DNA from 2 places in the Streptomyces sp. NPDC002588 genome. Region 2 is predicted to be linked to the other one. Evidence: riboswitches for the same ligand, from Rfam matches in the RefSeq annotation. Region 2 holds a riboswitch; the other holds the start of a gene.
The links. A riboswitch is a leader RNA that binds a small molecule or an ion and turns the genes downstream of it on or off. The one in region 2 is predicted to bind glycine.
Positions count from the first base shown of each region.

Region 1: another riboswitch for glycine. It lies ahead of gcvP (aminomethyl-transferring glycine dehydrogenase); the one in region 2 lies ahead of gcvT (glycine cleavage system aminomethyltransferase GcvT).

Region 1 is NZ_JBEOWF010000051.1:65,458-80,334, forward strand. It holds gene ABT057_RS40800 (APC family permease) at 1-897, shown strand, start outside; gene modA (molybdate ABC transporter substrate-binding protein) at 1,058-1,882, shown strand; gene modB (molybdate ABC transporter permease subunit) at 1,891-2,736, shown strand; gene ABT057_RS40815 (ABC transporter ATP-binding protein) at 2,760-3,836, shown strand; gene ABT057_RS40820 (TOBE domain-containing protein) at 3,865-4,284, shown strand; gene gcvP (aminomethyl-transferring glycine dehydrogenase) at 4,334-7,219, opposite strand; glycine riboswitch at 7,405-7,501, opposite strand; gene ABT057_RS40830 (PRC-barrel domain-containing protein) at 7,613-7,984, shown strand; gene ABT057_RS40835 (DNA polymerase IV) at 8,057-9,475, opposite strand; gene ABT057_RS40840 (MerR family transcriptional regulator) at 9,555-10,199, opposite strand; gene ABT057_RS40845 (bifunctional nuclease family protein) at 10,449-10,922, opposite strand; gene ftsR (transcriptional regulator FtsR) at 11,007-11,744, opposite strand; gene ABT057_RS40855 (zinc-ribbon and FHA domain-containing protein) at 11,787-12,671, opposite strand; gene ABT057_RS40860 (DUF881 domain-containing protein) at 12,754-13,587, opposite strand; gene ABT057_RS40865 (small basic family protein) at 13,593-13,925, opposite strand; gene ABT057_RS40870 (DUF881 domain-containing protein) at 13,922-14,818, opposite strand.
Region 2 is NZ_JBEOWF010000004.1:267,118-281,994, reverse strand. It holds gene glyA (serine hydroxymethyltransferase) at 1-134, opposite strand, end outside; gene gcvH (glycine cleavage system protein GcvH) at 149-526, opposite strand; gene gcvT (glycine cleavage system aminomethyltransferase GcvT) at 637-1,755, opposite strand; glycine riboswitch at 1,811-1,917, opposite strand; glycine riboswitch at 1,918-2,018, opposite strand; gene ABT057_RS07185 (AAA family ATPase) at 2,189-2,863, shown strand; gene ABT057_RS07180 (enhanced serine sensitivity protein SseB) at 2,963-3,763, shown strand; gene ABT057_RS07175 (enhanced serine sensitivity protein SseB C-terminal domain-containing protein) at 3,941-4,738, shown strand; gene ABT057_RS07170 (ABC transporter permease) at 5,108-6,115, shown strand; gene ABT057_RS07165 (ABC transporter substrate-binding protein) at 6,219-8,018, shown strand; gene ABT057_RS07160 (ABC transporter permease) at 8,165-9,163, shown strand; gene ABT057_RS07155 (ABC transporter ATP-binding protein) at 9,160-10,257, shown strand; gene ABT057_RS07150 (ABC transporter ATP-binding protein) at 10,254-11,489, shown strand; gene ABT057_RS07145 (M1 family metallopeptidase) at 11,584-12,975, shown strand; gene ABT057_RS07140 (trimeric intracellular cation channel family protein) at 13,032-13,703, shown strand; gene ABT057_RS07135 (alpha/beta hydrolase) at 13,597-14,808, opposite strand.

The DNA.
Region 1 (14,877 bases), on a different contig from region 2:
TCCGCCATGGCCGGCCTGCTCAACCTCATGCCCCGCTATCTCCCGCGCTACGGCATGGCCCCGCACTGGGCCCGCGCGGTGCGCCCCATGGTCATCGTCTTCATCCTGATCGCGTTCCTGGTCACCTGGATCTTCGACGCCGACGTCGACGCCCAGGGCGGCGCCTACGCGACCGGCGTCCTGGTGCTGATGTCCTCGGCCGCGATCGCGGTGACCATCGCCGCCCGGCGCGCCCGCCAGCGCGGCTGGACCGTCGGCTTCGCCGTCGTCTCGGCGGTCCTGCTCTACGTCACCGTCGCGAACGTCGTCGAGCGCCCCGACGGTGTGAAGATCGGCGCCTGCTTCATCGCCGGCATCATCCTCGTCTCGCTGCTCTCCCGGCTGGCCCGTGCCTTCGAGCTCCGCGTGACCAGCGTGACGCTGGACGACATGGCGGAACGATTCATCCGGGACATGGCCAGCCGGAGAATTCGGTTCATCGCCAACGAGCCGGACCAGCGGGACAAGGCCGAGTACCGCGACAAGATCGAGCAGATCCGGGCCGACAACGACATGCCGGAGCAGGAGGACTTCGTCTTCGTCGAGGTGACCGTGACGGACCCCTCCGAGTTCGAGGCGGGCCTGACGGTACGCGGCGAGGTCCTCCACAACCGCTACCGCGTCCTCACCCTGGAGTCCGCCTCCATCTCCAACGCCCTCGCCGCTCTGCTCCTCCACGTCCGCGACTCCACCGGCTGCATCCCGCACATCTACTTCGAGTGGACCGAGGGCACCCCCTTCGCCAACTTCCTGCGCTTCTTCCTCTTCGGCCAGGGCGAGGTCGCCCCGGTGACCCGAGAGGTCCTGCGCGAGGCGGAACCGGACCGCGCCCGGCGCCCCCGCGTCCACACCGGCTGAACGCGCCCGCCAGAGCCCCTCCATACGAACGCACATGCGCCCCCTCGGGAGCGATCACCTCGGATTATGCGAAGGCACAGAAGACTTCTGCCTTGCATATGCGGCATCATCATCAGGCTGGGCCGTTCGAGGGACCGCATCGACCGAGGAGTACACCGTGATGACCCGCACCAAGCGCCGCACCCGCCGCGCCCTTCAGGTGGCCGGCACGGGAGTCGCCGCGCTGCTGGCCCTGAGCGCATGTTCCTCCGACGACTCCGGGGACGCGTCCGCGAAGCCGGACTCCTCGGCGCCCGCCTCCCCGAAGCTCTCCGGCACCGTCACGGTCTTCGCGGCCGCCTCCCTCAAGGAGAGCTTCACCACGCTGGGCAAGGAGTTCGAGAAGGCGCACGCCGGCACGAAGGTCACCTTCAACTTCGGCGGCAGCGACACCCTCGCCGCGAGCATCACCGGCGGCGCCCCGGCCGATGTGTTCGCCTCCGCCAGCCCCAAGACCATGGCGATCGTGACGGACGCGAAGGACAACGCCACGGAGCCGGTCACCTTCGTCCGCAACCGGCTGGAGATCGCCACCCTGCCGGGCAATCCGGACAAGGTCTCCTCCCTCAAGGACCTCACCAGGTCCGGCCTGAAGGTCGTCCTGTGCGACAAGACGGTGCCGTGCGGCGCCGCCGCCCAGAAGGCGCTGGAGGCCGGCAGCCTCAAGCTCACCCCGGTCTCCTACGAACAGGACGTCAAGGCGGCCCTGACCAAGGTCGAGCTGAAGGAGGCCGACGCCGCGGTCGTGTACAAGACGGATGTGCACGCCGCCGGTGACAAGGTGGAGGGCGTGGAGTTCCCCGAGTCCGCCGACGCCGTCAACGACTACCCGATCGCCCTGCTGAAGGACGCGCCGAACGCCGAGGCCGCCAAGGCGTTCATCGCCCTCGTGCGGTCCGCCGAGGGCCGGAAGGTCCTGTCCGACGCCGGGTTCCTCAAGCCGTGACCCCGGCCGTGAGCCCACCGGTGAAGCAGGCCGCCTCGGACGCCCTTCAGGGCGGGCCGCGGCGCGCCCGCCTCCGCACGGGCGTCCCGCTCGCCCTGCTCCTGCCCGCCCTGCTCGGCCTGGTCTTCCTGCTCATGCCCCTGGTCGCGCTCCTCGTCCGGGCACCCTGGCACAGCCTCCCCGAGGAGCTGACCAGCGCCGAGGTGTGGCAGGCACTGCGGCTCTCCCTGATCTGCGCGACGGCGGCCACCGCGGTGAGCCTGGTGATCGGGGTCCCGCTGGCCTGGCTCCTCGCCCGTACCGAGTTCCCCGGCCGTGGTCTGGTCCGCGCCCTGGTGACCCTGCCGCTGGTGCTGCCGCCGGTGGTCGGCGGTGTGGCCCTGCTGCTCGCCCTCGGCCGCAACGGCGTCGTCGGCCGCTGGCTGGACTCGTGGTTCGGCGTCACGCTGCCGTTCACCACGGCCGGTGTGGTGGTCGCGGAGGCGTTCGTGGCGATGCCGTTCCTGGTCATCAGCGTGGAGGGCACCCTCCGGGCGGCCGACCCGCGCTACGAGGAGGCGGCCGCCACCCTCGGCGCCTCCCGCTTCACCGCCTTCCGCCGGGTCACCCTGCCCCTGATCGCGCCGGGCATCGCGGCGGGCGCCGTCCTGGCCTGGGCCCGCGCCCTCGGCGAGTTCGGCGCCACGATCACCTTCGCCGGCAACTTCCCGGGCCGTACCCAGACCATGCCGCTGGCCGTCTATCTCGCCCTGCAGAGCGACCCGGAGGCCGCCATCGCCCTCAGTCTGGTCCTGCTGGCCGTCTCGATCGCCGTCCTCGCGGGGCTGCGCGACCGCTGGCTGACGCCGTCATGAGCGCCCTGCGCGAGGATGCCTCCGTGACCGAGAGCGAGACCGCGACTCCGCCCGCGCCCGGCCAGGGCCTGGACGCCCACCTCGTCGTCGACCGCGGCGCCTTCCGCCTCGACGTCCGGCTGACCGCCGCCCCCGGCGACGTCGTCGCCCTGCTCGGCCCGAACGGCGCCGGCAAGACCACCGCCCTGCGCGCCCTCGCCGGACTCGTCCCGCTCACCGGCGGCCGGCTCCGCCTCGACGGTGCGGCCCTGGAGCGCACGCCGCCGGAGGCCCGCCCGGTCGGCGTGGTCTTCCAGGACTATCTGCTGTTCCCGCACCTCACGGCCCTGGACAACGTGGCTTTCGGCCCCCGCTGCCACGGCGCCACCAAGGCGGAGGCCCGCGCCCGGGCCGCCGAGTGGCTGGACCGCATGGGCCTCACCGCGCAAGCCGGCGCCAAGCCGCGCCGGCTCTCCGGAGGCCAGGCCCAGCGCGTCGCCCTCGCCCGCGCCCTCGCCACCCGCCCCCGGCTGCTCCTCCTCGACGAGCCCCTCGCCGCCCTGGACGCCCGCACCCGCCTGGAGATCCGCGCCCAGCTCCGCCGTCACCTGGCCGAGTTCGAGGCCGTCGCCGTCCTCGTCACGCACGACCCGCTGGACGCGATGGTCCTCGCCGGCCGTCTGGTCGTCGTCGAGGACGGCCGGGTCGTCCAGGAAGGCACCCCCGCGGACATCGCCCGCCACCCGCGTACCGACTACATCGCTCAACTGGTCGGCCTCAACCTCTACCGCGGCCACGCCGACGGCCACACGGTCCGCCTGGACACCGGCCCGAAGATCACCACCACGGAGATCCTGTCCGGCCCCGCGTTCGTCGCGTTCCCGCCCAGCGCCGTCACCCTTCACCGCGGCCGCCCCACCGGCGCCAGCGCCCGCAACCTCTGGCGCTGCGAGGTCGCCGGACTGGAGACCCACGGCGACCAGATCCGCGCCGACCTCGCCGGGGAACTCCCCCTCGCCGCCGACCTCACCACGGTCGCCGCGGCCGAACTCGATCTGCACCCGGGTGCCGCGGTCTGGGCGACCGTCAAGGCGGCACAGACCCATGCATACCCGGCATAAGTGGATCGGAGCCCTACCGTAGGTGCCCATGACCCTGAGCATCCGCAACCAGCTCCCCGGCACCGTCACCGCCGTTCACCCCGGCGAGGTCATGGCCACCGTCGAGATCCGTCTGGACGGCGGCCAGCACCTCACGGCGGCCATCACCCTGGAGGCCGCGGACGACCTCTCCCTCGCCGAGGGATCCGCCGTCCGCGCCCTGGTGAAGTCGACGGAAGTCTCCCTCGCCACCGGCCGCGTCGACGGTCTCTCGATCCGCAACCAGCTCCCGGGCGCGCTCACCGGCCTCACGATCGGCGGGGTCATGGCCTCGGCGAAGGTCTCCCTCGACGGCGGCGAACTCACCGCCGTGATCACCAAGGAGGCGGCCACCGACCTCGGCCTCTTCGTCGGCTCCGACGTCGTCGCGCTGATCAAGGCGACCGAGGTGTCCCTGGCCACCGCGTGAACGCGCGAGGGCCCCGTCCGCGGCGGACAGGGCCCTCGCGCGTGCTCGCTCAGTCCTCGTACGCGTCCAGCGGCGGGCACGAGCAGACCAGGTTCCGGTCGCCGAAGGCCTGGTCGATACGGCGCACCGGCGGCCAGTACTTGTCCGCGGCGGACACGCCGGCCGGGAAGACGGCCTCTTCCCGCGTGTACGCGTGCTCCCACTCCCCGCCGAGCGCGGCAGCGGTGTGCGGGGCGTGCCGCAGCGGGTTGTCCTCGGCCGGCCACCCGCCCGAGCCGACCTTCTCGATCTCCGCACGGATCGCGATCATCGCCTCGCAGAACCGGTCCAGCTCGAGGATGTCCTCGGATTCGGTCGGCTCGATCATCAGCGTCCCGGCCACCGGGAACGACATCGTCGGCGCGTGGAAACCGTAGTCGATCAGCCGCTTGGCCACGTCGTCGACGCTCACCCCGGTGGCCTTGGTCAGCGGCCGCAGGTCGATGATGCACTCGTGCGCCACCAGCCCGCCGGGGCCGGTGTAGAGCACCGGGTAGTGGGGTTCGAGCCGCTTGGCGACATAGTTGGCGCTGAGCACCGCCACCTGCGTGGCCCGCTTGAGCCCCTCCCCGCCCATGAGCCGCACATACGCCCAGGAGATCGGCAGTATCCCCGCGGAACCCCAGGGCGCGGCCGAGACCGGCCCGACACCCGTCTCGGGCCCGGCGGCGGGCTGCAGCGGATGGTTCGGCAGATACGGCGCCAGGTGCGAGCGCACGGCCACCGGCCCCACACCCGGACCGCCGCCGCCGTGCGGGATGCAGAACGTCTTGTGCAGGTTCAGGTGCGAGACGTCACCGCCGAAGTGCCCGGGGCCGGCCAGCCCGACCAGTGCGTTGAGGTTGGCGCCGTCGACGTACACCTGTCCGCCCGCCTCGTGGACCTGCGCGCAGATGTCCGCGACGTGCTCCTCGAACACGCCGTGCGTCGACGGGTACGTGATCATCAGGACCGCGAGCTCGTCCCGGTACTGCTCGATCTTCGCCCGCAGGTCCTCGACGTCGATCTCGCCGTCGTCGGCGGTCTTCACGACGACGACCTTCATGCCGGCCATCACGGCACTCGCGGCGTTCGTCCCGTGCGCGGAGGACGGGATCAGACATACGGTCCGCTGCTCGTCCCCCTGCGCCCGGTGGTATCCGCGTACGGCGAGCAGCCCGGCCAGCTCGCCCTGCGAACCGGCGTTCGGCTGGAGCGACACCTTGTCGTACCCGGTGACCTCGGCGAGTCGCTCCTCCAGCTCACGGATGAGCGTGAGGTATCCCTCGGCCTGCTCGGCGGGCGCGAAGGGGTGCAGCTGCCCGAACTCGGGCCAGGTGACCGGCTCCATCTCGGTGGTCGCGTTGAGCTTCATGGTGCAGGAGCCCAGCGGGATCATGCCGCGGTCGAGCGCGTAGTCCCGGTCGGCGAGCCGGCGCAGGTAGCGCAGCATCGCCGTCTCGGAGCGGTGAAGGTGGAACACGGGGTGGGTGAGGATCGCGTCGGACCGCTGCAGTCCGGCGGGCAGGGCCTCCTCGGTGGCGGCGTCGAGCGCCTCGATGTCGCCGTCCACCCCGAAGGCGGCCCATACGGCGGTCACCTGGGCCCGCGCGGTGGTCTCGTCGCACGCGACGGACACCTGGTCGGCGTCGACGAGGCGCAGGTTGACCCCGCGCTGCCGCGCGGCGGCGACGACCTCGCCGGCCTTCCCCGGCACCCGCGCGGTCAGCGTGTCGAAGTAGGCGCCGTGCACGATCTCCACCCCACCGGCGGTGAGCCCGGCGGCCAGGATCGAGGCGTACCGGTGCGTCCGCCGGGCGATCGCCCGCAGTCCGTCGGGTCCGTGGTAGACGGCGTACATTCCGGCCATGACCGCGAGCAGCACCTGCGCGGTGCAGATGTTGCTGGTGGCCTTCTCCCGCCGGATGTGCTGCTCCCGCGTCTGCAGCGCGAGCCGGTAGGCCTTGTGCCCGTCCGCGTCCACGGACACGCCCACCAGCCGCCCGGGCAGGCTCCGCGCGAACTTCTCGTGGACGGCCATGTAGCCGGCGTGCGGACCGCCGAAGCCCATGGGCACACCGAACCGCTGCGTGGTCCCGACCGCGATGTCCGCGCCCAGCTCACCGGGCGACTTCAGCAGTGTCAGCGCGAGCAGGTCGGCGGCGACGGTGACGAGCGCACCGAGCCCGTGCGCCTGCTCGATGACACCCTTGATGTCGCGTACGGCCCCGGAGGCGCCCGGGTACTGCAGCAGCACGCCGTTGATGTCACGCTCGGCGAGCTCGGCGGGGATGCCGTCGGCGAGGTCGGCGACCACGACCTCCACGCCCGTCGGCTCGGCGCGGGTCTCGATCACGGCGATCGTCTGCGGCATGACGTCCGCGTCGATCAGGAACAGGCCCTTCTTGTTCTTCCCCATCCGCCGGGACAGCGCCATCGCCTCGGCGGCGGCCGTGCCCTCGTCGAGCAGTGAGGCACCGGAGGTCGGCAGCCCTGTCAGGTCGGCGACCATGGTCTGGAAGTTCAGCAGCGCCTCGAGGCGGCCCTGCGAGATCTCCGGCTGGTAGGGCGTGTAGGCCGTGTACCAGGCGGGGTTCTCCATGACGTTGCGCAGGATCACCGGCGGCGTGAAGGTGCCGTAGTAGCCGAGTCCGATCATGGAGTCGAGGACCTGGTTGCGGTCGGCCAGCGACCGCAGCTCGGCCAGCACCTCTGCCTCGGTCCGCGCGCCGGGCAGGTCCAGCGCGTCGGCGTTCTTGATCACGTCCGGTACCGCGGCGGCGGTGAGCTCGTCGAGCGAGCCGTACCCGACCTGCGCGAGCATCTTGGCCCGCGCCTCCTGATCGGGCCCGATATGACGCTGCTCGAAGGGGATTCCCTGTTCGAGTTCGGAGAGCGGAATGCGATCGGCGGTCATTTCTGAGGCCTCCTGGTCCGACACGACCTTCGAAGGGCACCACGACGCGGGTACCCCGACGGCCTCCCCCTCTGTCATCTCAACCTGAGAGCTTCACCGGCCGCCACCCGGGCAGCCGGTTTTCACCGTCGGTGAGGACGAAGGCCGTCGACGCCGTCGACATCCGCCCTGCTTTCCAGAGTGACCTCGTCCGCGCGGTACGTGGGCCTGAGAGATTCCGGGGAGGATTTGCTCCTTCGGCGCCTCCGACGATCTTTCGGAGGACTCTCCCGCACGGGGTCAGCAGCCGTAGTCAGACTATCAGCGAGGTCAACGACGCCTCTCGAGTGGCCGCTCGTGCCAATGTGCTCTTTTGTAGTGCTTACGGATGAGTTGCGACCAAGTGGAGGGCACGTGCAGACCGACATCGATCCGCGCAACCTGATCGGCCGCAAGGCGTTCGACCGCAACGGCACCAAGATCGGCACCGTCGACGAGGTCTACCTCGACGACGCGACCGGCGTGCCCGAGTGGGCGGCCATACGCACCGGTCTGTTCTCCCGGGACGCCTTCGTCCCGCTGGAGCCGAGCAAGCTGGTCGACGGCACCCTCCACGTCCCCTTCGACCGGTCCCTGATCAAGGACGCCCCCGACTTCGGCGTGGGCCGCCATCTCTCCCCGGAGCAGGAACTCCAGCTCTACCACCACTACGGCCTCGACGTCTCCGCTGCTCCTCCTTTCCCGGACCACGACTTCGGCAGGCTGGCCGGCACCGACGAGAGCTGACCCTCCCCCTTCGGAGCCACCTCCCCTCCCCCCTCCCTCCGCTCTCCTCTCACTCTCTGTGACGAACCAAGCTCACCGCGTGTTCCCGTGTTCCACCACCGGAACTGCGCCGGACGGGTCCCCCGCGCCGCCGTCCTCCCCCGGTCTTCGTCGGACCAGCGGCAACGGGTCCGCCGGCGTCAGCTGTGGATCGCCGATCCGGAACGTCCGCACCCGCCCCGGCGGCGAGTCCGGCGTCTCGAAGCGGACGGTGACCCGGCCCAGTCCGCTGCCCTGCACCCATCCGTGCCCCAGCTCGGAGTGCCGGACGTCGTGCCCGGGACGCCAGTGGTGCTCCGCCGGGGCCGCCTCCTCCCCGGTGCGCTCCTGCGGAGGCTCCTCCTCACCGATGTCCTCTTGCTCCCCCGGCGCCCCCCGCTCGGCCGCCTGCGCGAACAGATCCTCCTGAGTGAAGTCGGCCAGACCGCTGACGCCGACCCCCAGCAGCCGTACCCCGCCGGTCGTGTCCACGGAGTCCAGCAGCCGCCGGGCCGCCTCGCGCACCACCGCCGGATCGTCCGTGGGCCCGCGCAGGGTCTCGGACCGGGTGAGCGTGGAGAAGTCGTACCGCCGCACCTTCAGCACGATGGTCCGCCCCGACAGCCCGGACCCGCGCAGCCTGCGCACACACCGCTCCGCCAGCCGCTGCACCTCCAGCTCCACCCGGACCCGGTCATGGATGTCCACGTCGTAGGTGTCCTCGACCGACACCGACTTGGCCTCCCGCTCCGCCACCACGGGCCGGTCGTCGCGGGCCAGCGCCATGGCGTACAGCCCGTGACCGTGCGCCTTGCCGACCAGGCGCACCAGCTCGTCCTCACCCGCCTCGGCGAGCTCGTCGACCGTGGTGATCCCGGCGCGCCGCAGATGGTCGCCGGTGGCCGGACCGACCCCGGGCAGCGTCCGCACCGACATCGGGCCGAGGAGGGCCCGCTCGGTCCCCGGTGCGATGAGGACCAGGCCGTCCGGCTTGGCCTGCTCCGAGGCGATCTTCGCGAGCATCTTCGAGGCGGCGAGCCCGACCGACCCGGTGAGCCCCGTCACGGCCCGGATGTCCGCCCGCAGCCGCACCCCCGCCAGCCGCGCCGACTCGCCGTCCCAGGCCGCTCCACCCGCCTCCAGGTCCACGAACGCCTCGTCGAGGCTCAGCGGCTCCACCAACGGGGACAACGCCCGCAGCAGCCCCATCACCTGGTCGCTGATGGTCCGGTAGAACGTGAAGCGCGGCACGAGGTAGGCCGCGTTCGGCGCCAGCCGGCGCGCCTGGGCCATGGGCATCGCCGAGTGCACCCCGAAAACCCGCGCCTCGTAGGAGGCGGTCGCCACCACCCCGCGCGGCCCGAGACCCCCCACGATCACGGCTTTCCCGCGCAGACTCGGCTTGGACGCCTGCTCCGCCTGGGCGTAGAAGGCATCCATGTCGAGATGCAGGATCGTGGACGCGTTTCTCACATCTCCGATGCTGCACCACGCCACTGACAATGACCCCGTGACGAGCACCGCGCGGCCGCCCAGGGCAGCCCTCAGGGCGTCAGACCGCCCGGTTGCGCCGCCGGGCCAACTCGTCCGCCGGGTTGTGACCGACGAGCGTCTCACCGGTGTCGACCCGCTCGCCGTGCAACTGCGACAGGGCGCTCTCCACGTCCCGCCACACCACGCCCACGGCGATCCCGAAAATGCCCTGACCGCCCTGGAGCAGCGCGTGGACCTCGTCCGGCGAGGTGCACTCGTACACCGTTGCGCCGTCGCTCATCAGCGTCATGCGCTCCAGGTCACGGAAGCCGCGCTCGCGCAGATGCTGGACCGCGGTGCGGATGTTCTGCAGCGACACCCCGGTGTCGAGGAACCGCTTGACGACCTTCAGGACGACGACGTCCCGGAAGCTGTACAGACGCTGCGTACCGGACCCGTACGCGGCCCGCACGCTCGGCTCGACGAGACCCGTGCGTGCCCAGTAGTCGAGTTGCCGGTAGGTGATGCCGGCGGCCGCACAGGCCGTCGGGCCGCGGTAGCCGATCTGCTCGGACGCCATGGACGTCGCCCCTCCGCTGCTCGGCACGGCCGCCGGTCGCTGCGGAGCGTGATCGGCCGCGCTGCCGTAAAGCGGATACGGACCACTCCCCCCGACACCGAGTCCGGGGGCACCCCCAGCCGTACCGTCGCCGCTGCTTCTCACGCCGACCTCCGTCCTTGACCTGCCTTATCGACGGTAGGCAGTCACCAGGGGTGCGTCAACGATCGCCACACTCGCCACGCCGAGTGATAATCACCCTAAGAGTGGTTTCCCGCACCCCGCCGCGGGGAAAGGCTAGCCGAATGCCCTGAGAAGAGGCCGTAGGACGCTCTCACTCGCCGCTGGCAATTGCCCTGACCAGGGCGTCGGCCGGAGTCGTCGGCGAGCCCGGCGTCCGGCGGGAGACGGCGGCTACTGGTTGCTGGTGCCGAAGTCCTCGGGCGAGATCTGGTCGAGGAACTCACGGAACTTCTCCACCTCGTCCTCCTGCTCGTCCGGAATGGCGATGCCCGCGTCGTCCAGCACGGTGTCGCTGCCGTAGATCGGCGTCCCGGTGCGCAGAGCCAGCGCTATGGCGTCGGACGGCCGTGCGCTCACCTCCACGCCGCTGGCGAAGACCAGCTCCGCGTAGAAGACACCCTCGCGGAGATCCGTGATGCGCACTTCGGTGAGCTCCTGGCCGACGGCTTCCAGCACGTCCTTGAACAGGTCGTGGGTCAGCGGCCGTGCGGGGGCCATGCCCTGCTGGGCGAAGGCGATCGCCGTCGCCTCCCCCGGTCCGATCCAGATGGGGAGGTAACGGTCGCCTCCCACTTCACGCAGCAGCACGATCGGTTGGTTGGAGGGCATCTCGACCCGGACACCTACGACATCGAGCTCGTTCACACAGCAACCCTAGGCCGTGCCCGGGACGTTTGGGTAGTCGGGCCGGGAACGGGTGACCGATCCGCCCAGGGCGAAACCGGTGGCTCAGGGCAACCGAACGCCCAGCGCGGTCTGCACCAGCGCCGCATGCAGCCGGACCGTGAGCCCCGCGAGCTCCTTCGCACGGGCCTCGGCGTGGGCCCTGGTCTGCGGGTTGCGGTGACGCCTGAGCGGCGCGACCACCTGGTCCACAAGACCGGCCTCACGGTCGGCCGCGGCCTTCATCACCCGCAGATGCCGGGGCTCGATCCCGAACCGCCCCAGCTCGGCCACGAGCGAGGCCACGGTGGCCGCCTCGGCGTCGTAGACCCCGTCCGCCAACGGCGTGAGCAGCCCGTAGGACTCCCACTCCGCCAGCTCGGGTTCGTCGATCCCGGCGGCCGCGAGCAGCTCGGCCCGCCCGATCCGGGCCACGGTGTGCCCCTCGGAAGGCTCCAGGACGACCTCCCCGTCCCGCTGCCGGCCCACGGTCGGCAACGGGACGGCCTCACCGCGCTCCATGGCGTCCAGATGCTCCCGGATCACCTTGAGCGGCAGATAGTGGTCCCGCTGCATCCTCAGCACGTGCCCCAGGCGCTCGACGTCCTGCGCGCTGAACTTGCGGTACCCCGACGGGGTGCGCTGTGGCTCGATCAGCCCCTCCGCCTCAAGGAAGCGGATCTTGGAGATGGTGACCTCGGGAAACTCGTCGCGCAGCGCGTTCAGCACGGTGCCGATGCTCATCAGACCACCGTCCGCGGCGGCGGTGCCGTGCCCGGCACCGCCCCTCGGTGTTTGAAGCATGGACCTTCCCTGGGTTCCCCCCGGATGGAATCCGGGGGAGGGTCAGTAGCCCCGCTGGCTCGCGTAGAAGACCAGCCGGTACTTGCCGATCTGCACCTCGTCACCGTTCGCCAGAGCGACCTCGTCGATCCGCTCACGGTTGACGTACGTGCCGTTCAGACTGCCGACGTCCGCGACCTTGAACGTGCCGTCCGGATTGCGCCGGAACTCCACGTGCCGACGCGAGACCGTCACGTCGTCCAGGAAGATGTCGCTCTGCGGGTGCCGTCCGGCCGTGGTCAGATCGCTGTCCAGCAGGAAGCGGCTGCCCGAGTTCGGACCGCGTCGCACCACCAGCAGCGCGGAGCCCAGCGGCAGCGCGTCCACCGCGGCCTGCGCCTCCGGAGAGAGCGCCGGCAGCTGGGTCTGACCGGTGACCTCGGAGTCGTAGGCCTCGAGACCGGAGATCGAGATGGTGGAGGTCGTCTCCGACGCACGCTCGGGCGTCAGACCGGGACGCAGCGGCGCGCCACAGTTGGAGCAGAAGCGGCTGTTCTCCGCGTTGCGGTTACCGCACCTCGTACACACCAGGGCCGACATGGGAGAAAACCCTCCACCCGTACTTGAGGTTGACGGTTGGCCGAAACCTATGCCGCCGGACTGGGCGGGGTCAACAGACGCCGCACCCTGACCTCCGGGAATGTCGCCGCCCGGACCACCCACCTGGTCCCGGAACAGCGGCCGCTGGCCTTCCTCGTCGGGCTGTGCGCGATGACGGGCAGTCGCGTTGTCGCTGCCCTCTCGCGCGCTCTTGCCGAACAACTTCGCAAACAACTTCACGGGCGATTCCCCTTGACCGAAACAGACCCGCCCGTGGGGCAGGACGAACCCTGACTGAATACACCGGCCGACCCGGACATCTTCACAACGTCCGTATCCACCAGACAGTTTCCACCACGCACCACCCGATCGGTGCGCCGACCCCCCGCAACCTCATGCCCCTGCCGGACGACCCCCATGCACCCCCGGTTCACTGCGAGGACGACCGAGCGTAGTCAGGCTGCTTCGCCGCCCGCAAGGCGTCCACGACGATCTTGCCCGACCGCTCGACGGTCACCGTGGTCTGCTCCTTCTCGAGAGTCTGCACCACGCCTCCAGGGATGTTCAGGGCCGGTTCGAGGTCCTGCGGATTGCCGATGACCTTGAAACGAAACGGCGCGTTGATCTTGTTCCCGTCGACGCTCACGCTGTCGCCGGAATCCGAGAGGTAGGTGCCGGCGACCACACGCACACCGTTGACCTGGATCGCCTCCGCGCCCGCGGCGCGCAGCTCCTGGATCGCGTCGAGCAGCATGTCCGCCTCGACCGTCTTCTTCGTGTCCTCGATGGTCATGGTGATACCGGGCCCCTGCGCGGCCACCGTGCCCGCGAGAATGCCCAGTTGCCGCTCCTTCTCCACTGTCTGCTTCCGGGCCTCCTCGGCCTGGTCGGAGCTGTTCTCCAGCTCCTCCCGCTGCTTCTCGAGCCCTTGCTTCTCGTCCTCAAGACGCTGACTGCGGTCGTCCAGTTCATCGAGAATGCGCACAAGATCCTCCTGGCGCGCCCCCCGCAACGCGTTCCCGCTGTCGCTGTTGGACGCGACCTGGACGGCCAGGCCGAAGCCCAGCCCGAACAGCAGCAGCGCGACGATCAGTTGGGCCCGGGTCACCCGCGGCGGCCACAGCCCGTTCACCAGCCGCTGCCGGCCGGTCAGCGCGGGCTCGGCCGGCGCCTGGGACTCCCCCTCCTCGGAGGGCACCGCCCGGACCTCCTCCGGCAGCTCCTTGCGCAGCCTGTTCTCCGACGACTCGTCCTTGTCACCCATCGGTCTCACGCCCGGAAGACGTGCCGGCGGATCGCGGCCGCGTTGGAGAAGATCCGGATACCGAGCACGACCACGACACCGGTCGACAGCTGCGACCCCACACCCAACTCGTCGCCGAGGAAGACGATCAACGCGGCCACGACCACGTTGGACAGGAACGACACCACGAAGACCTTGTCGTCGAAGATCCCGTCGAGCATGGCCCTCAGGCCGCCGAACACGGCGTCCAGAGCCGCCACCACGGCGATCGGCAGGTACGGCACTACTGCCGCCGGGATCTCGGGCTGGACCAGCAGGCCCGCCACGACTCCCACGACGAGGCCCAATACGGCGATCACGATGCGTCCTTCTCAGTTCTCGGCTGTGCTGTACGTACGATCACACTCGGTGCGGCCGGCAACCGGACGTCCTTCTGCACGGAGATCGCCGTCCGGATGTCGTAGTTGTCCTGCAGGACACTCAGGTAGACCCCGTCCGCGCTGTTCTGGAACCGGCTGCTGAGGTTTTTCCCGTCCCCCACCGCGAGCACCGTGTACGGCGGCACCAACGGCTTGTTGTCCACCAGTATCGCGTCACCCGCGGCCCTGATCGCCGAGAGCGACGTCAGCCGCTGCCCGTTGATCGAGATCGCCTCGGCGCCGGACTCCCACAGCCCGTTGACGACGCGCTGCATGTCACGGTCGCGGATCCGGCCGGTGTCGGAGAACCCCGAGGTCTCACGGGGGTTGCCGTCACCACCCGTGGTGGCTTCCTTGGCGTCGTTCACGACCAGCTTCACGCCGGGTCCGTGCACCGCGACGGCGCCCGACAGGATGCCCACCAGGTCGGTCCCCCCACCGCCCCCGCTCTGCTCGAGGGCCTCCCGCTGCCGCGCGCTCACGTCGTCGCGCAGCTCGTCCACGGAGCTCTGCAGCTTGTCCGCCGCCTCGGTCTCACGGTCGACGCGGTCGATCAGCTCTTCCCGCTCCTTGGCCACGACGGGGGCCGCCACCCGGGCCTGCGCCGCCCCCACCGTCACGACGAGGGCCGCGAGTACCAGCCCCGCCGCCAGACCGAGCTTCGCCCGCACCGTCTTCGGCAGGCCACCGCTGCCGTCCGCCCGCTTCCGGGCGGCGGCCTCGGCATAGCCTTCGTCGAGGCTGTGGTCCATGACGTTGGTGAGCAGCGACATGGACGCGTCCGGGCGCGACGCGCGCGCGGGTGTGCTCCGAACGGGGGGCTGCTGCGGCATGCCGCACATCGTCGCATGTCGCGGCCACTACCTCCGAATGGCCCCACCGGTGTGCCGGA
Region 2 (14,877 bases):
TCCATGACCGCGAGCGGAGCGAAGTTCTCCGAGGCGATCATCTCGAGGGTGGACTGCTGGCGCTTCAGCTCGGCGTCGACCGCGGCGGCGATCTCCGGGTCGAGCTCATGCAGGGGCGTGTTCAGGACGGACATGCGTCTACGACTCCTCAGCCGGCGATGTAGGCGGTGTACTCGTCGGCGGACAGCAGGTCCTGCTGCTCGCCCGCGACGCGTACCTTGAACAGCCATCCGCCCTCGAAGGGGGCGGAGTTCACCAGCGCCGGGTCGTCCACCACGTCCTGGTTGACCTCGACGACCTCGCCGTCGACCGGCGAGTACAGCTCGCTGACCGACTTGGTCGACTCCAGCTCACCGCAGGACTCGCCCGCGGTCACCGCGGCACCGACCTCCGGCAGCTGGACGAAGACCACGTCACCGAGCGAGTTGGCCGCGTGCTCGGTGATGCCGATCGTCGAGACGCCGTCCGCGGCGGCCGACAGCCACTCGTGTTCCTTGCTGTAGCGCAGCGACTGGGGGTTGCTCATGGCCTGAATTCTCCTGTACGCGGATGAGTGCTGATGAATGAGGGACTGCGGAAGACCGGTGTGAGCAGCGGAAATGTGCGCGGGGTCACGCGCCCGACCGCTCCCGGCGGCTACTTGCGGCGCTTGTAGAAGGGCAGCGCCACGACCTCGTACGGCTCGTGACTGCCCCGGATGTCCACGCCGACACCCGGCGCGCCCGGCGTCGCGTGCGCGGCGTCGACGTAGGCCATCGCGATCGGCCGGCCCAGCGTGGGGGAGGGGGCACCGGAGGTGACCTCGCCGATCACCTCGCCGCCGGCGACGACGGCGTACCCCGCGCGCGGGACGCGGCGGCCCTCGGCGACCAGGCCGACCAGCACGCGCGGAGGCTTCGAAGCGGCACGGTCGGCCGCCTCGGCCAGCGCCTCGCGCCCCACGAAGTCGCCCTCCTTCCCGAACTTCACCACCCGCCCGAGTCCGGCGTCGAACGGGGTGAGCGAGGTCGACAGCTCATGGCCGTACAGCGGCATGCCCGCCTCCAGGCGCAGGGTGTCGCGGCAGGACAGACCGCACGGGACGAGCCCGGCGCCCTCGCCGGCCTTGGTCAGCGCCTGCCACAGCTCGACCGCGTGCTCAGGGCGCACGAACAGCTCGAAGCCGTCCTCGCCGGTGTACCCGGTGCGCGCGATCAGGGCGGGCACCCCGGCGACGGTGCCGGGCAGGCCCGCGTAGTACTTCAGGCCGTCGAGGTCGGCGTCGGTCAGCGCCTTCACGATCCCCGGTGACTCCGGTCCCTGTACGGCGATCAGCGCGTACGCGTCCCGGTCGTCGCGCACCTCCGCGTCGAAGCCCCCGGCCCGCTCGGCCAGCGCGTCCAGGACCACCTGGGCGTTGGAGGCGTTCGCGACCACCATGTATTCCGTGTCCGCGAGCCGGTAGACGATCAGGTCGTCCAGGATGCCGCCGTCGGCCCGGCAGATCATGGTGTAGCGGGCGCGGCCGACACCCACGGAGGCGAGGTCGCCCACCAGCGCGTGGTTCAGCAGGGCGGCCGCCTGCGGGCCGGTGACGGTGATCTCGCCCATGTGCGAGAGGTCGAAGAGGCCGGCCCGCGAGCGGACGGCGTTGTGCTCGTCGCGCTCCGAGCCGTAGCGCAGGGGCATGTCCCAGCCGGCGAAGTCGGTCATCGTCGCGCCGAGCGAGCGATGCACGGCATCGAGCGCGGTACGACGGATGTGGGTGCTGCTCATCGGACGGTTGTCTCCCAAGGCATGGATACGAGGCGTGGACGACAGGCGGGGTCGTTCCTCCCCATCTGTCATCGGAACCTGAGAGGTTCGCCATGACCGCGCGGGGCATGACTTGCACCTTGGGTGGGACCACCGCAAGGGCGGTCCGCTTTTCAGATGTGCCTCGCCCGCGCGGTAACGGGGCCTGAGAGATTCAAGGGAGGGACTTGCTCCTTCGGCGCCCCGGCGAAAACTGCTGCTGGGGACTCTCCCGCGCGGATTCAAACGGCCGGTATGCAGTTGGCGCGCTCATCATTGCACGCCCCGCCCGCGCGCGGCAGAGCGGCATCTGTAACCGGCCTGTGGCAGTACGCGCACAAAAACGCTGGACGCCGGGTATTACCTTCTCTTTACACTCGACGGGCAGAGGATCTCCGAGCCCAAGGGGAGGACGATCACGGTGAACAGGACCACGGCGTACGCCACGACCACGGGCATCGCGCTGCCGAAGCAGCCCGCCGCCCAGGCCCGCGAGCGGTGCGGCGAGCGCCCGGCACCCGTCGTCCGCGACCTGCGCGAGCGGTCCGGCCACAGCCCGCACGGCCTGCTCTTCGGCCACCGGGACCTGGTCGTGGTCACCGGCCTGCCCGGCAGCGGCAAGTCCACGCTGATGCGGCGCGCCGTCCGGGGCGTCCGGATCGACTCCCAGGACACCCGCGACCGCTGGGACGCCCTCGCCCCCCGGTTCGTGCCCTACGCCGTCTACCGCCCCCTGGTCCGCCTCGCGCACTACGCCGGACTGCGCCGCGCCCTGCGGGCCGGCGAGGGCGTCGTCGTGCACGACTGCGGGACGCAGGCCTGGGTCCGCGACTGGCTGGCCCGCGAGGCCCGCCGCCGCGGCGGCGCCCTCCACCTGCTGCTGCTCGACGTCACCCCGGACCTGGCGATCGAGGGCCAGCGCGAGCGCGGCCGCGGCGTCTCGCGATACGCCTTCCTGCGCCACCGCAGGGCCGCCGCCCGCCTCATCCGTTCCGTGGAGAAGGGCCGGCTCCCGGCGGGCGTCGGCTCGGCGGTCCTGCTCGACCGCGACGCGGCGGACACCCTGAGCCGGATCGGCTTCACCGGGTGAGGCCCCCGAACCGGATGCGGACGCCAAGGGCTGAGGAAAGTCCCGGTGCACCCGCTAGCCTTTCAGCCACAGCAGCGGTTCCCAGCAGGCGGTAGGCAGATGGACTTCCCCCCGGCGGACTTCCCGGTCTCCCCGGACTTCCCGGCGCAAGCACACCCCCACCCGCACGGCGGATGGCCCGGCAACGAGCTGGAGGAGGTGCTCTCCGCCTCCCTCGGCATGCCCGGCGCCGGCGGCCGCATCGTCGAGGTGCTCGGCCGCAGCTTCGTCTGGGTGCCCCTGCCCAGCGGCGGCGGCCCGCACAGCGGCCCCCTCGACCTCCCCACGGTGGAGCTGGAGGGCCAGGCCTATGTGCCGGTGTTCAGCTCCGAGGAACAGTTCCGTCAGGTCGTCGGCTCGCACATGTCGTTCACCATCGCCCCGGCCGTGGAGTTCGCCCGCGGGCTGCCCCCGCAACTCGGCATCCTCGTCAACCCGGACGGCGTGGTGGCCGTCCCGCTGCCCCCGCCGGCCGTGGCCGAGCTGTGCCGGGCGGGCCGCACCATGCTGGACGGCCCCGCGAGCGGCGGCCGCGTCCGCCTCTTCGAGCCCGACTGGCAGGACGACCCGATGGACTTCCTCGCCGCGGCCTCCGCAGAGTTCGAGGCGACGGGAGTGGTCCTGACGGCCCGCCGCTGCCTGGCCGCCGTCGAGACGGCCGACCCGGTCATGTTCGTCGGCGTCGAACTCACCCACCTGGACGGCGACCTCCGCGAACTCCCGCTGGACGCGTTGGGCCGGGCGATGGGCCGGGTCTCCGTCAAGTGGCCGGTCAACCTGATTCTTCTGGACGTCGCACAGGATCCGGTGGGGGAGTGGATGAGGGACCGCATACGCCCGTTCTACACAAAGGGCCACTAGTGCCGCGGCCGGGGGCGGCGCCGCAAGGGCGCGGTGCCGTATCGGCCGGCGGCTTTGCGGCGGGGCTCGACGAGCCGCACACGACCCGCACGCGCGAACGCACAACGGGTCCTGTCACAGATGGCGCTTAAGCTGGACCACAACGCGGGGCAGAACAAAAAAGAAGGGGCGGTACAGGTGAGCGCCAGCGGCATCGCGGCCGGACAGGTCGAGCACATGCTGCGCCAGGTCACGCCCGGGCGCTACGACGCCTACGAGGCGCTCCTGCGCGCGCTCGCGACCCCCTCCTCCGGCCAGGTCTGGATGCTTCTGTGGACGGGCCGGGCCGGCTCCCCCGAAGCCCAGTACGGGAACATGGAGGTGGACGGCCACGGCTACGCCCCCTGTGTCACCTCCGCCCAGGAGCTCTCGGCCAGCGGCTGGAACCGGGCGTACGAGGTGGTCGACGGGGTCGACGTGGCCCGCACCCTCTACCCCGACCACTACGGTCTCTGGCTGAACCCGCACACCCCCGGCGGCGGCGTCGGCATCCCCTGGCTGGATCTGCGCCGCATCGCGACCGGCCTGGACCGCCAGCCCGCCGGACCGCTCAGACTCGCCGAACCGGGCATCGAGATCCCCCAGTTCTACGCACTGCTCGCGCAGAACGCCCATCGCACCCCGGTGGTCCGCGCCCTGCGCCGCGCCTGGGTGCAGCCGGCTCTCGGCGCGCCCTATCTGGCCATCGGGCTCGACGTGTACGACACCTCGCCGCCGGCCGTGGACGCCGTTCGGGCGATGATGCAGCAGTCGATCGGAGCCGTACCGGACGGACTGCCGGTGTCGACGGTCGCGATGACCGACGAGCACGACCCGGTGGTGATGTGGATGCGGGCGAGTGCCCGGCCGTTCTACGACCGTGAGGCTCACGCTCCCGCCGCCCCGGCCCAGGCTCCCGCGGGAGGCTACGGCTACCCGCCCACCGGCAGATACTGATTTCGGACATCCGGAACACCCCGGACATCAACGCTTCTTGTCGGCTCGTCACTCTCGGACACCGTCGTCCGGTCGGATGGAGATTTCCTCCGGGGATCTTCGCGCGTAGATGGCGACGATTGGTCCTTTTCTCACCCGGTGTGACCTACTACGTCGCCGTCCGACCCCCGTTACCCCGCGTCCGGATAACGGAATCCTCTTACCCGCATCACGTTTGCGCATCCTTTCGCCGCCAACTCTGGCTACAGATCGCCAAAGCGTTGAAGACTCCCGGTCCAGGGGACTTCGTCCCTGTGTACGACGGACGATCACGCCGCCACAGCGGCAAGTGTGGGCCGGCCACCGCCGGTTGAGAGGGGTCCCTGCCAGATGACGGCACCATTGCACGAGCCGACCGCGGAAGCGGCCCCGAGCGCGGCCGACGAAGCGGCGGTCGCCACCGCCGGCGCCAAGGCCGTACAGGGCCGTTCCCTGGGCCGGATCGCCTGGGAGCGGCTGAAGCGGGACAAGCTCGCTCTCACGGGCGGCGTAGTCGTGCTCCTGCTCATCGTGGTCGCGCTCCTCGCCCCGGTCATCACCAGCCTGCTCGGCCAGGACCCGAACGAGTATCACGAGAACCTCATCGACCCGCTGTTCAGCACGCCCACGGGCTCTCTGGGCGGCGTCAGCGGCGACCACCTGCTCGGCGTCGAGCCGGTCAACGGCCGTGACATCTTCGCCCGCATCCTCTACGGCGCCCGTATCTCGCTGCTCGTGGGCTTCCTGTCCGCGATCGTCGCCGTGATCTTCGGAACCGTCCTCGGCATCCTCGCCGGCTTCTTCGGCGGCTGGGTCGACTCCGTCATCAGCCGGGTCATGGACGGTCTGCTCGCCTTCCCCCAGCTGCTGTTCATCATCGCGCTGGTCTCCGTCATGCCGAGCAACCTGCTGGGGCTCACCGGTTCGAGCGTGCGCGTGTTCGTGATGATCGTGGTGATCGGCTTCTTCGGCTGGCCCTACATCGGACGCGTGGTGCGCGGTCAGACCCTGTCGCTGCGCGAGCGCGAGTACGTCGAGGCCGCCCGCTCGCTGGGCGCCGGGCGGCTGTACATCCTGTTCAAGGAACTGCTGCCCAACCTCGTCGCCCCGATCGTCGTCTACACGACGATGATGATCCCGACCAACATCCTCACCGAGGCGGCCCTCAGCTTCCTGGGCGTGGGCGTCAAGCCGCCCACCGCCTCCTGGGGCCAGATGCTCTCGAGCGCGATCGACTACTACGAGTCCGACCCCATGTACATGGTGGTCCCGGGTGTGGCGATCTTCATCACCGTGCTGGCCTTCAACCTCTTCGGCGACGGCGTCCGGGACGCGCTCGACCCGAAGGCGTCCCGCTGAACCGCCGCACCACAGCTCACCTCACAGCCCGCACCACAGCCGCACCCCAAACGTCCCGTGGCCTTCACACGGGGTCTCTCATCTATCCGGAGGATCCGAGATCGTGACTACCCAACGCACCACAGGGCGGCGGAAGCAGGCATTTGCCGCTGCCGCCGCGGTCGCCGCGCTGCTGACCACGGCGGCGTGCGGCGGCGGTGACAGTGACAACGGCAAGGGTTCGGCCACCGGCGCCGCCGGCTACAACGCCGCGAACGAGAAGGTCGCCCAGGCCTCCCTCGCCAAGAAGGGCGGCACGCTGAAGTTCGGCGGCGCCCAGGACGCCGACTTCTGGGACACCACGCGCGGCTACTACGGCTTCATGTGGAACTTCGCCCGCTACTACAGCCGTCAGCTCGTCACGAACAAGGCCGAGCCCGGCGCGGCCGGCTCCGAGCTCACCCCGGATCTCGCCACCGGTCTCGCCAAGGTCACCGACGACGGCAAGACCTACACGTACACCCTGCGTGACGGCAGCACGTGGGAGGACGGCAAGGCGATCACGTCCAAGGACATCAAGTACGGCATCGAGCGCGTGTGGGCGCAGGACGTCCTCTCCGGCGGTCCGACGTACCTGAAGGACATCCTTGACCCCAAGGGCGATTACAAGGGCCCCTACAAGGACACCTCCAAGGACAAGCTCGGTCTGAAGGCGATCGACACGCCCGACGACAAGACGATCGTCTTCCACCTCCCCAAGGCCAACTCGGACTTCGAGGAGATCCTGTCCCTGGTCTCGGCCTCCCCGGTCCGTCAGGACAAGGACACCAAGGCCAAGTACACGCTGCACCCGTTCTCCTCGGGCCCGTACAAGTTCGAGTCCTACACCCCGGGCAAGGACCTCACCCTGGTCCGCAACACCGAGTGGAAGCAGGCCTCGGACCCGATCCGCAAGGCCTACCCGGACAAGATCACCGTCAAGTTCTTCTCGGACGCCAACCAGCTCGACCAGCGTCTGATCAACGGTGACATCGACCTCGACATCAACCAGACCGGCATGTCGCCGCAGGGCCGCACCACCGCCCTGAAGGAGCACAAGGCCAACCTGGACAACCCGACCACGGGTTACATCCGGTACGCGGCCTTCCCGCAGAACGTGAAGCCGTTCGACAACATCGAGTGCCGCAAGGCCGTGATCTACGGCGCCGACCACGTGTCGCTGCAGACCGCGCGCGGTGGCCCGGTCGCCGGTGGCGACATCGGCACCAACATGCTGCCGCCGTTCCTCCCGGGTGGCGAGGGCCAGAAGTACGACCCGTACGGGATCTCCGGTGCCGGCAAGTCCGGCGACGTGGCCAAGGCCAAGGAGGCCCTGAAGGCCTGCGGCAAGCCGAGCGGCTTCAAGACCACCATCGCGGTCCGCAACAACAAGCCGGTCGAGGTGGCCACCGCCCAGTCCCTGCAGGCGTCGCTGAAGAAGATCGGCATCACCGCCGACATCGACCAGTACGACGGCTCGCAGTCCTCCGGCATCATCGGTAGCCCCACCAACGTGGCGAAGAAGGGCTACGGCATCATCATCATGGGCTGGGGCGCCGACTTCCCGTCGGTCCAGGGCTTCGGTCTGCCGCTGTGGGACAGCAAGTACATCGCGCAGAGCGCCAACAACAACTACGCGCTCATCAAGGACAAGACCATCGACGGTCTGTTCGACAGCTACGTCACGACCCTGGACGACGCCGGCAAGGCCAAGATCGCCACGGAGATCAACCACAAGGTGATGGAAGGCGCGTACTACCTGCCCTTCACCTTCGAGAAGACCATCAACTGGCGCTCGGACAACCTGGCGAACGTCTACACCAGCGCGGGCACGAACGGCACGTACGACTTCGTGAACCTCGCCCTGAAGAACCCGAAGAAGTAAACCCCGGCACACCCGCCGAACGGCACGAAAGGCAGGTGAAGGCCGGCGCGGCGTGACCGCGGGCCACCTGGAGGTCCCCCCCCAACGTCCATAAGACAGTGGGGGGAGACCGGAGGTGGCCCGCGGTCCGCGGCGGGCCGAGAGCTGTGCTCGCTTATCTCATCAGGCGGTTGTTCGCCGCCGCAGTGATGCTCGTGGTCATCGTCATGGTGGTCTTCGGCATCTTCTTCCTGATCCCCAAGTGGGCGGGCGTCGACATCGCGCTGAGCTTCGTGGGCAAGCAGGCCGACCCCGCGTCCGTCGAGGGCGTGCGGGAGAAGCTGGGTCTGGCCGACCCGATCTACGTCCAGGTCTGGGAGTTCTTCAAGGGCATCTTCGCCGGCCGCACCTACACGGGCGGCGGGGACACCATCCACTGCGCCGCCCCGTGCTTCGGCTACTCCTTCCGCAGCGAGCAGGCCATCTGGCCGGTACTCACCGACCGCTTCCCGGTCACCCTGGGACTGGCGCTCGGTGCCGCCGTGCTGTGGCTGGTCTTCGGTGTCGCCGCGGGTGTGCTCTCCGCTCTCAAGCGGGGCAGCCTGTGGGACCGCGGCGCGATGGTCATCGCGCTCTCCGGTGTCTCCCTGCCGATCTACTTCACCGGCATGATCGCTCTGTCGATCTTCGTCTACGGACTGAATCTGTTCGACGGGCAGTACGTGCCTCTGGAAGACAGCTTCAGCGGCTGGTTCGGCGGCATGATCCTGCCGTGGATCACCCTCGCGTTCCTGTACGCGGCGATGTACGCCCGGATCACCCGCGCCACCATGCTGGAGATCCTCGGCGAGGACTACATCCGCACCGCCCGCGCCAAGGGCCTCAAGGAGCAGGTCGTCATCGGCAAGCACGCCATGCGCTCCACGATGACCCCGATCCTGACCATGCTCGGCATGGACCTCGGCGCCCTGATCGGCGGCGCGATCCTGACCGAGACCGCGTTCAACCTGCCCGGCCTCGGCCAGGCGGTCCTGGGCGCCATCAAGAACCAGGACCTGCCCGTCATCCTGGGCGTCACCCTGATCACCTCCCTCGCGGTGCTCGTCGCCAACCTCGTGGTGGACATCCTTTACGCCGTGATCGACCCCCGAGTGAGGCTCGCATGACCGACCTCAGCAAGACCGGAGCGGCCGTGGGCGAGCCCACCCCCGCCTCCCCGGCGCCGTCCTCCTTCCTCGAAGTGCGTGACCTCAAGGTGCACTTCCCGACCGACGACGGCCTGGTCAAGTCCGTCGACGGGCTCAGCTTCCAGCTGGAGAAGGGCAAGACCCTCGGTATCGTGGGCGAGTCCGGCTCCGGCAAGTCGGTGACCTCGCTCGGCATCATGGGCCTGCACACCGCCGGCCAGTACGGCAAGCGCAAGGCGCAGATCTCCGGCGAGATCTGGCTGGACGGCACCGAACTGCTGTCCGCCGACCCGGACCACGTGCGCAAACTGCGCGGCCGCGAGATGGCGATGATCTTCCAGGATCCGCTGTCGGCGCTGCACCCGTACTACACGATCGGCCAGCAGATCGTGGAGGCGTACCGGATCCACCACGATGTCGACAAGAAGACCGCGAAGAGGCGCGCGGTGGAGATGCTCGACCGGGTCGGTATCCCGCAGCCCGACAAGCGCGTCGACAACTACCCGCACGAGTTCTCCGGCGGTATGCGTCAGCGTGCGATGATCGCGATGTCGCTGGTCAACAACCCCGAACTGCTCATCGCGGACGAGCCGACGACCGCCCTCGACGTGACCGTCCAGGCGCAGATCCTCGACCTCATCCGTGATCTGCAGAAGGAGTTCGGCTCCGCGGTCATCGTCATCACCCACGACCTGGGCGTCGTCGCCGAACTCGCCGACGACATCCTGGTGATGTACGGCGGGCGGTGTGTCGAGCGCGGCCCGGCGGACAAGGTGTTCTACGAGCCGCGGCACCCCTACACCTGGGGTCTGCTCGGCTCGATGCCGCGGCTGGACCGCGAGCAGCAGGAGCGCCTGATCCCGGTCAAGGGCTCCCCGCCCTCCCTGATCAACGTCCCGTCCGGCTGCGCCTTCAACCCGCGCTGCCCGTACGCGGACCTCCCGAAGGACAACGTCACCCGCACCGTCCGTCCCGAGCTCGCCGAGGTCGGCAGCCGGCACTGGGCGGCCTGCCACCTTGAGCCGGAGCAGCGGGAGCGTATCTGGACCGAAGAGATTGCGCCGAAGCTGTGAGTGACGAGAAAGCGGTGACGATTCCCGCGCAGGCTGCCGAGACCCGTCGGTCCGACGGCGAGGTGCTGCTCAAGGTCACCGGGCTGCAGAAGCACTTCCCGATCAAGAAGGGCCTGCTCCAGCGGCAGGTCGGGGCGGTGCACGCGGTCGACGGTCTGGACTTCGAGGTCCGCTCCGGTGAGACGCTCGGTGTGGTGGGCGAGTCCGGCTGCGGCAAGTCGACCATGGGCCGGCTGATCACGCGGCTCCTCGAACCGACCGGCGGCAAGGTCGAGTTCCAGGGCAAGGACATCACGCACCTCGGCGTCGGCGGCATGCGCCCGCTGCGCCGCGACGTGCAGATGATCTTCCAGGACCCGTACTCCTCGCTGAACCCGCGCCACACCATCGGCACGATCATCGGCGCCCCCTTCAAGCTCCAGGGCGTGGCGCCCGAGGGCGGCATCAAGAAGGAGGTGCAGCGGCTGCTGTCGGTGGTCGGTCTCAACCCCGAGCACTACAACCGCTACCCGCACGAGTTCTCCGGCGGCCAGCGCCAGCGCATCGGCATCGCCCGCGCGCTCGCGCTGAACCCGAAGCTGGTAGTGGCCGACGAGCCCGTCTCCGCGCTGGACGTGTCGATCCAGGCCCAGGTGGTGAACCTGCTCGACGACCTTCAGCAGGAGCTCGGCCTGACGTACGTGATCATCGCGCACGACCTCTCGGTCGTCCGGCACGTCTCGGACCGGATCGCGGTGATGTACCTCGGCAAGATCGTGGAGCTGGCCGACCGCGACCTGCTCTACAAGTCGCCGATGCACCCGTACACCAAGGCGCTCATGTCGGCGGTGCCGATCCCGGACCCCCGGCGCAAGAACGCCAAGAGCGAGCGGATCCTGCTCAAGGGCGACGTGCCCTCGCCGATCTCGCCGCCGAGCGGCTGCCGCTTCCACACCCGGTGCTGGAAGGCGACGGAGGTCTGCAAGACCACCGAGCCGCCCCTGCTGGAGCTGCGGCCCGGCCAGCAGGTCGCCTGTCACCACCCGGAGAACTTCGCGGACCAGGCTCCGCAGGACACCGTCCTGCTGACGGTCGCGAAGGAGGCTGCGGAGCTGGTGGCCGACGAGGTCCTCGCCGAGTCGGCGGAGACCTCGGCGGCGGTGGCGGCGGAGGTCGCCTCGTCCGAGGAGGCTCCCGAGGTCACGAAGACCGAGGCGGCGAAGGCGGACGGCCAGGAGTCAACCGACAAGTAGCGCATGACGAGTTGGCAAAGTCATGCACATGCCCGAACGGGAGAGATCAGAGTCGTCCGTGTCCGATTATCGGCACGCGCGAAAGGGACGACCCTTGTTACTCTCCCGTTCGGCACGTTTCACAGCCGTCGCCACCGCGGCGGCTTCTTTCTTCGCCATCGCCGCGTCCTCCGCCCCGGCTCCCGGAGCGGCCGGCATCGGCGACACCTACTTCCCCCGGCTCGGCAACGGCGGCTTCGACGCCCGCCACTACGACCTGGGCCTGGCGTACGACCCCGACACCGACCGCCTCGACGGCCGTACGACGATCACCGCCCGCGCCACCCAGAACCTCTCGTCCTTCGATCTGGACCTGCAGAAACTGGAGGTCACCCGGGTCGAGGTGGACGGCAGACGGGCGCAGTTCACCCGTGACGGCGACGAGATCAGGGTCACTCCGAGCGGAACGCTCCGCAAGGGCCGCACCTTCGAGGTCACCGTCACCTACGGCGGCATCCCCGAACCCCTCAACGGTCCCATCGTCTTCGGTTCGGACTACGGCTGGATGAAGACCGCCGACGGCGTCTTCGTCGCCTGTGAGCCCAATGCCGCGTCCACCTGGTTCCCGTCCAGCGACCACCCCTCCGACAAGGCCACCTACGACATCCGGATCAAGGCGCCGAAGGGCCTGACCGCCGTCTCCAACGGCCGGCTGGTCTCGGCGTACGACAAGGGCGCCTCGACCTACACCCACTGGCGCGAGTCGAAGCCGATGGCGACCTACCTGGCGACCGCCACGATCGGGACGTTCGACGTGAAGACCGGGACGACCCCCGGCGGCACCCCGATCTACGTCGCCATCGACCCCGTGCTCACGAACGGCAACAGCGTCGACGTGTACGGCGTGACGGCCGCCGCGACCGACTACTGGTCGCAGGTCTTCGGCCCGTACCCGTTCGAGGAGACCGGTGCGATCGTCGACGACATGCCGCAGGCCGGGTTCTCGCTCGAGGTGCAGTCGAAGCCGGTGTACTCCGCCGTCCGCAACGAGACGACGATCGTGCACGAACTGGCCCACCAGTGGTTCGGCGACTCCGTCTCGGTGGCGCACTGGAAGGACATCTGGCTGAACGAGGGCTTCGCCACCTACGCCCAGTGGCTGTGGGCCGAACACCAGGGCACCCGCTCGGCGCACGATTCCTTCCTGGCCGGATACGACTCCCGTCCCGGCACCTCCTCCTTCTGGCAGACGGTCGTCGGCGACCCGCAGCGCGACACCATGTTCGCCTCGGCCGTCTACCAGCGCGGCGCGATGACCCTCCAGATGCTGCGCGAGCGCATCGGCGACACCGCCTTCTTCAGGCTGCTCCCGACCTGGACGAAACTGCACCGCTACGGCAACGCGGACACCGACGACTTCATCCGCCTCGCCGAGAAGATCTCCGGGCAGCAGCTCGACGACCTGTTCCAGACCTGGCTGTTCACCACAGGGAAACCGTCCCTGTAGAGCCGTATCACCTGGCTTTGTAAGGTCCATGGTCGCCGTTGGGTGACAATATAAGGGTGATCCAGCAGATTTTCAGTCCCTCCGTCCAACACGGGCTCGACCTGGCCGGCATCTTCGTGTTCGCCATCTCCGGCGCGCTGCTGGCCGTCCGCAAGAACTTCGACGTGTTCGGCATAGCCGTGCTCGCCGAGGTCACCGCGCTGGGCGGAGGACTGTTCCGGGACCTGGTCATCGGGGCCGTGCCCCCGGCCGCCTTCACGGACCTGGGGTACTTCCTCACCCCGCTGTTCGCGGCCGTCCTGGTGATCTTCCTCCACCCCCAGGTGGAGCGCATCCAGGCGGCCGTGAACGTCTTCGACGCGGCCGGCCTCGGCCTGTTCTGCGTCACGGGCACGATGAAGGCGTACGACCACGGCCTCGGCCTGACCGCGTCGGCGGCCCTGGGTCTGGCGACCGCCGTCGGCGGGGGAGTGCTGCGGGACGTGCTGGCCAACGAGGTGCCGTCGCTGCTGCGCTGGGACCGTGACCTCTACGCGGTACCGGCCATCGTCGGCGCCACGATGGTGGTGCTCTGCATCCGCTACGACGCCCTCACCCCGGCGGCCGGCGGCCTCGCGGCCGTCACCGCCTTCGGCCTGCGGCTGCTCGCGATCCGGTTCCACTGGCGAGCGCCTCGTGCGTGGAACCGGCGCTCGACGGTACGCGAGGAGCAGTCCCCCGGGCGGTGATCCGGTGCTGATCCATCTGGGTCGTCAGCCAGCGGAACACCGGCACCAGCTGCGGCCGCCACAACGCCATGTTGTGGCCGCCCGCGCTCTTCGGTATGTAGACCACGTGCACGGTGGTGGGTGCCTTCGCCTCCCGCTGGAGGGCGAGTCCGTCCTCGTAGCCGTCGTGCGGCTGGCCGGAGACGTAGAGCGCCACGGCGGGCGGAGCCGCGGCCCGGGCGAGCATCAGAGCGGGGTCGGTGGCGCGGCGCAGGGCGGGGTCCTGGGCCGTCAGCGAGTCCCGTTCGCCTGCGGGGTCGTTGTAGCCGGACATGCTCACCGCCGCCCGGTAGCGGTCGGGGTGGGCGAGGGCCAGCCTGGCCGCGCAGTGTGCCCCGGCCGAGTACCCGGCCACCGCCCAGCCCTTGGGGGCGGGCTCGGCCCGGAAGTTGTCCCGCACCATCTTCGGCACGTCGACGCTCAGCCAGGTGTCGGCGTTCACCGTGCCGGGCACGTTGGCGCAGCCGGTGTCCACGCCGGGCAGCAGGGTGGTGCGGGGCGCGACCAGGATGAACGGCGCGATCCTGCCCTCCCGCATCAGCGGGGCCAGCTGGGTGTTCGCGTGCAGCGACCCGAACCACGACTTCGGCGAGCCGGGATAGCCCGGCAGCAGCTCCACGACGGGGAACCTGCGGTGGGCGTAGGCGGCCTCGTGGTACTGCGGGGGCAGCCAGACGTAGACCTCGGCGTTCACGCCGGACACCCGGCCCTCGACCTGGGTGACGCGGACCCCGCCGCCCACCTCCCTGAAGTGCTGCCGGACTCTCGGCAGCCGGCTCAGCGCGATGCCGCCGGTGCCGTCGGCGCCCAGATCGGCGGCCTGCTGCACATGGTCGCTGGTGCCGAGCAGGTCGGACCAGTTGTCGTAGAGGTTGTCGGTGTTGTTGACCAGGACGAAGACCAGCGCCACCGCCGTCCCCTGGGCGAACATCAGCATCAGTACCCGGGCCGCGCCCCGCAGGATCCTCGGTCCCCGGATCCGCGACCACAGCACGAGTGGGAGCGCGACGGCGACGACGGACAGTGCGACGAGGGTGTAGAGGAACGTGCTTCCGGTGAGGCTCATGCCCTCCTAGAGGGAGACCCGGCAGGAGGGGTTCACGGCGGAGTGCGGACACTTACCGAGAAATTGCCC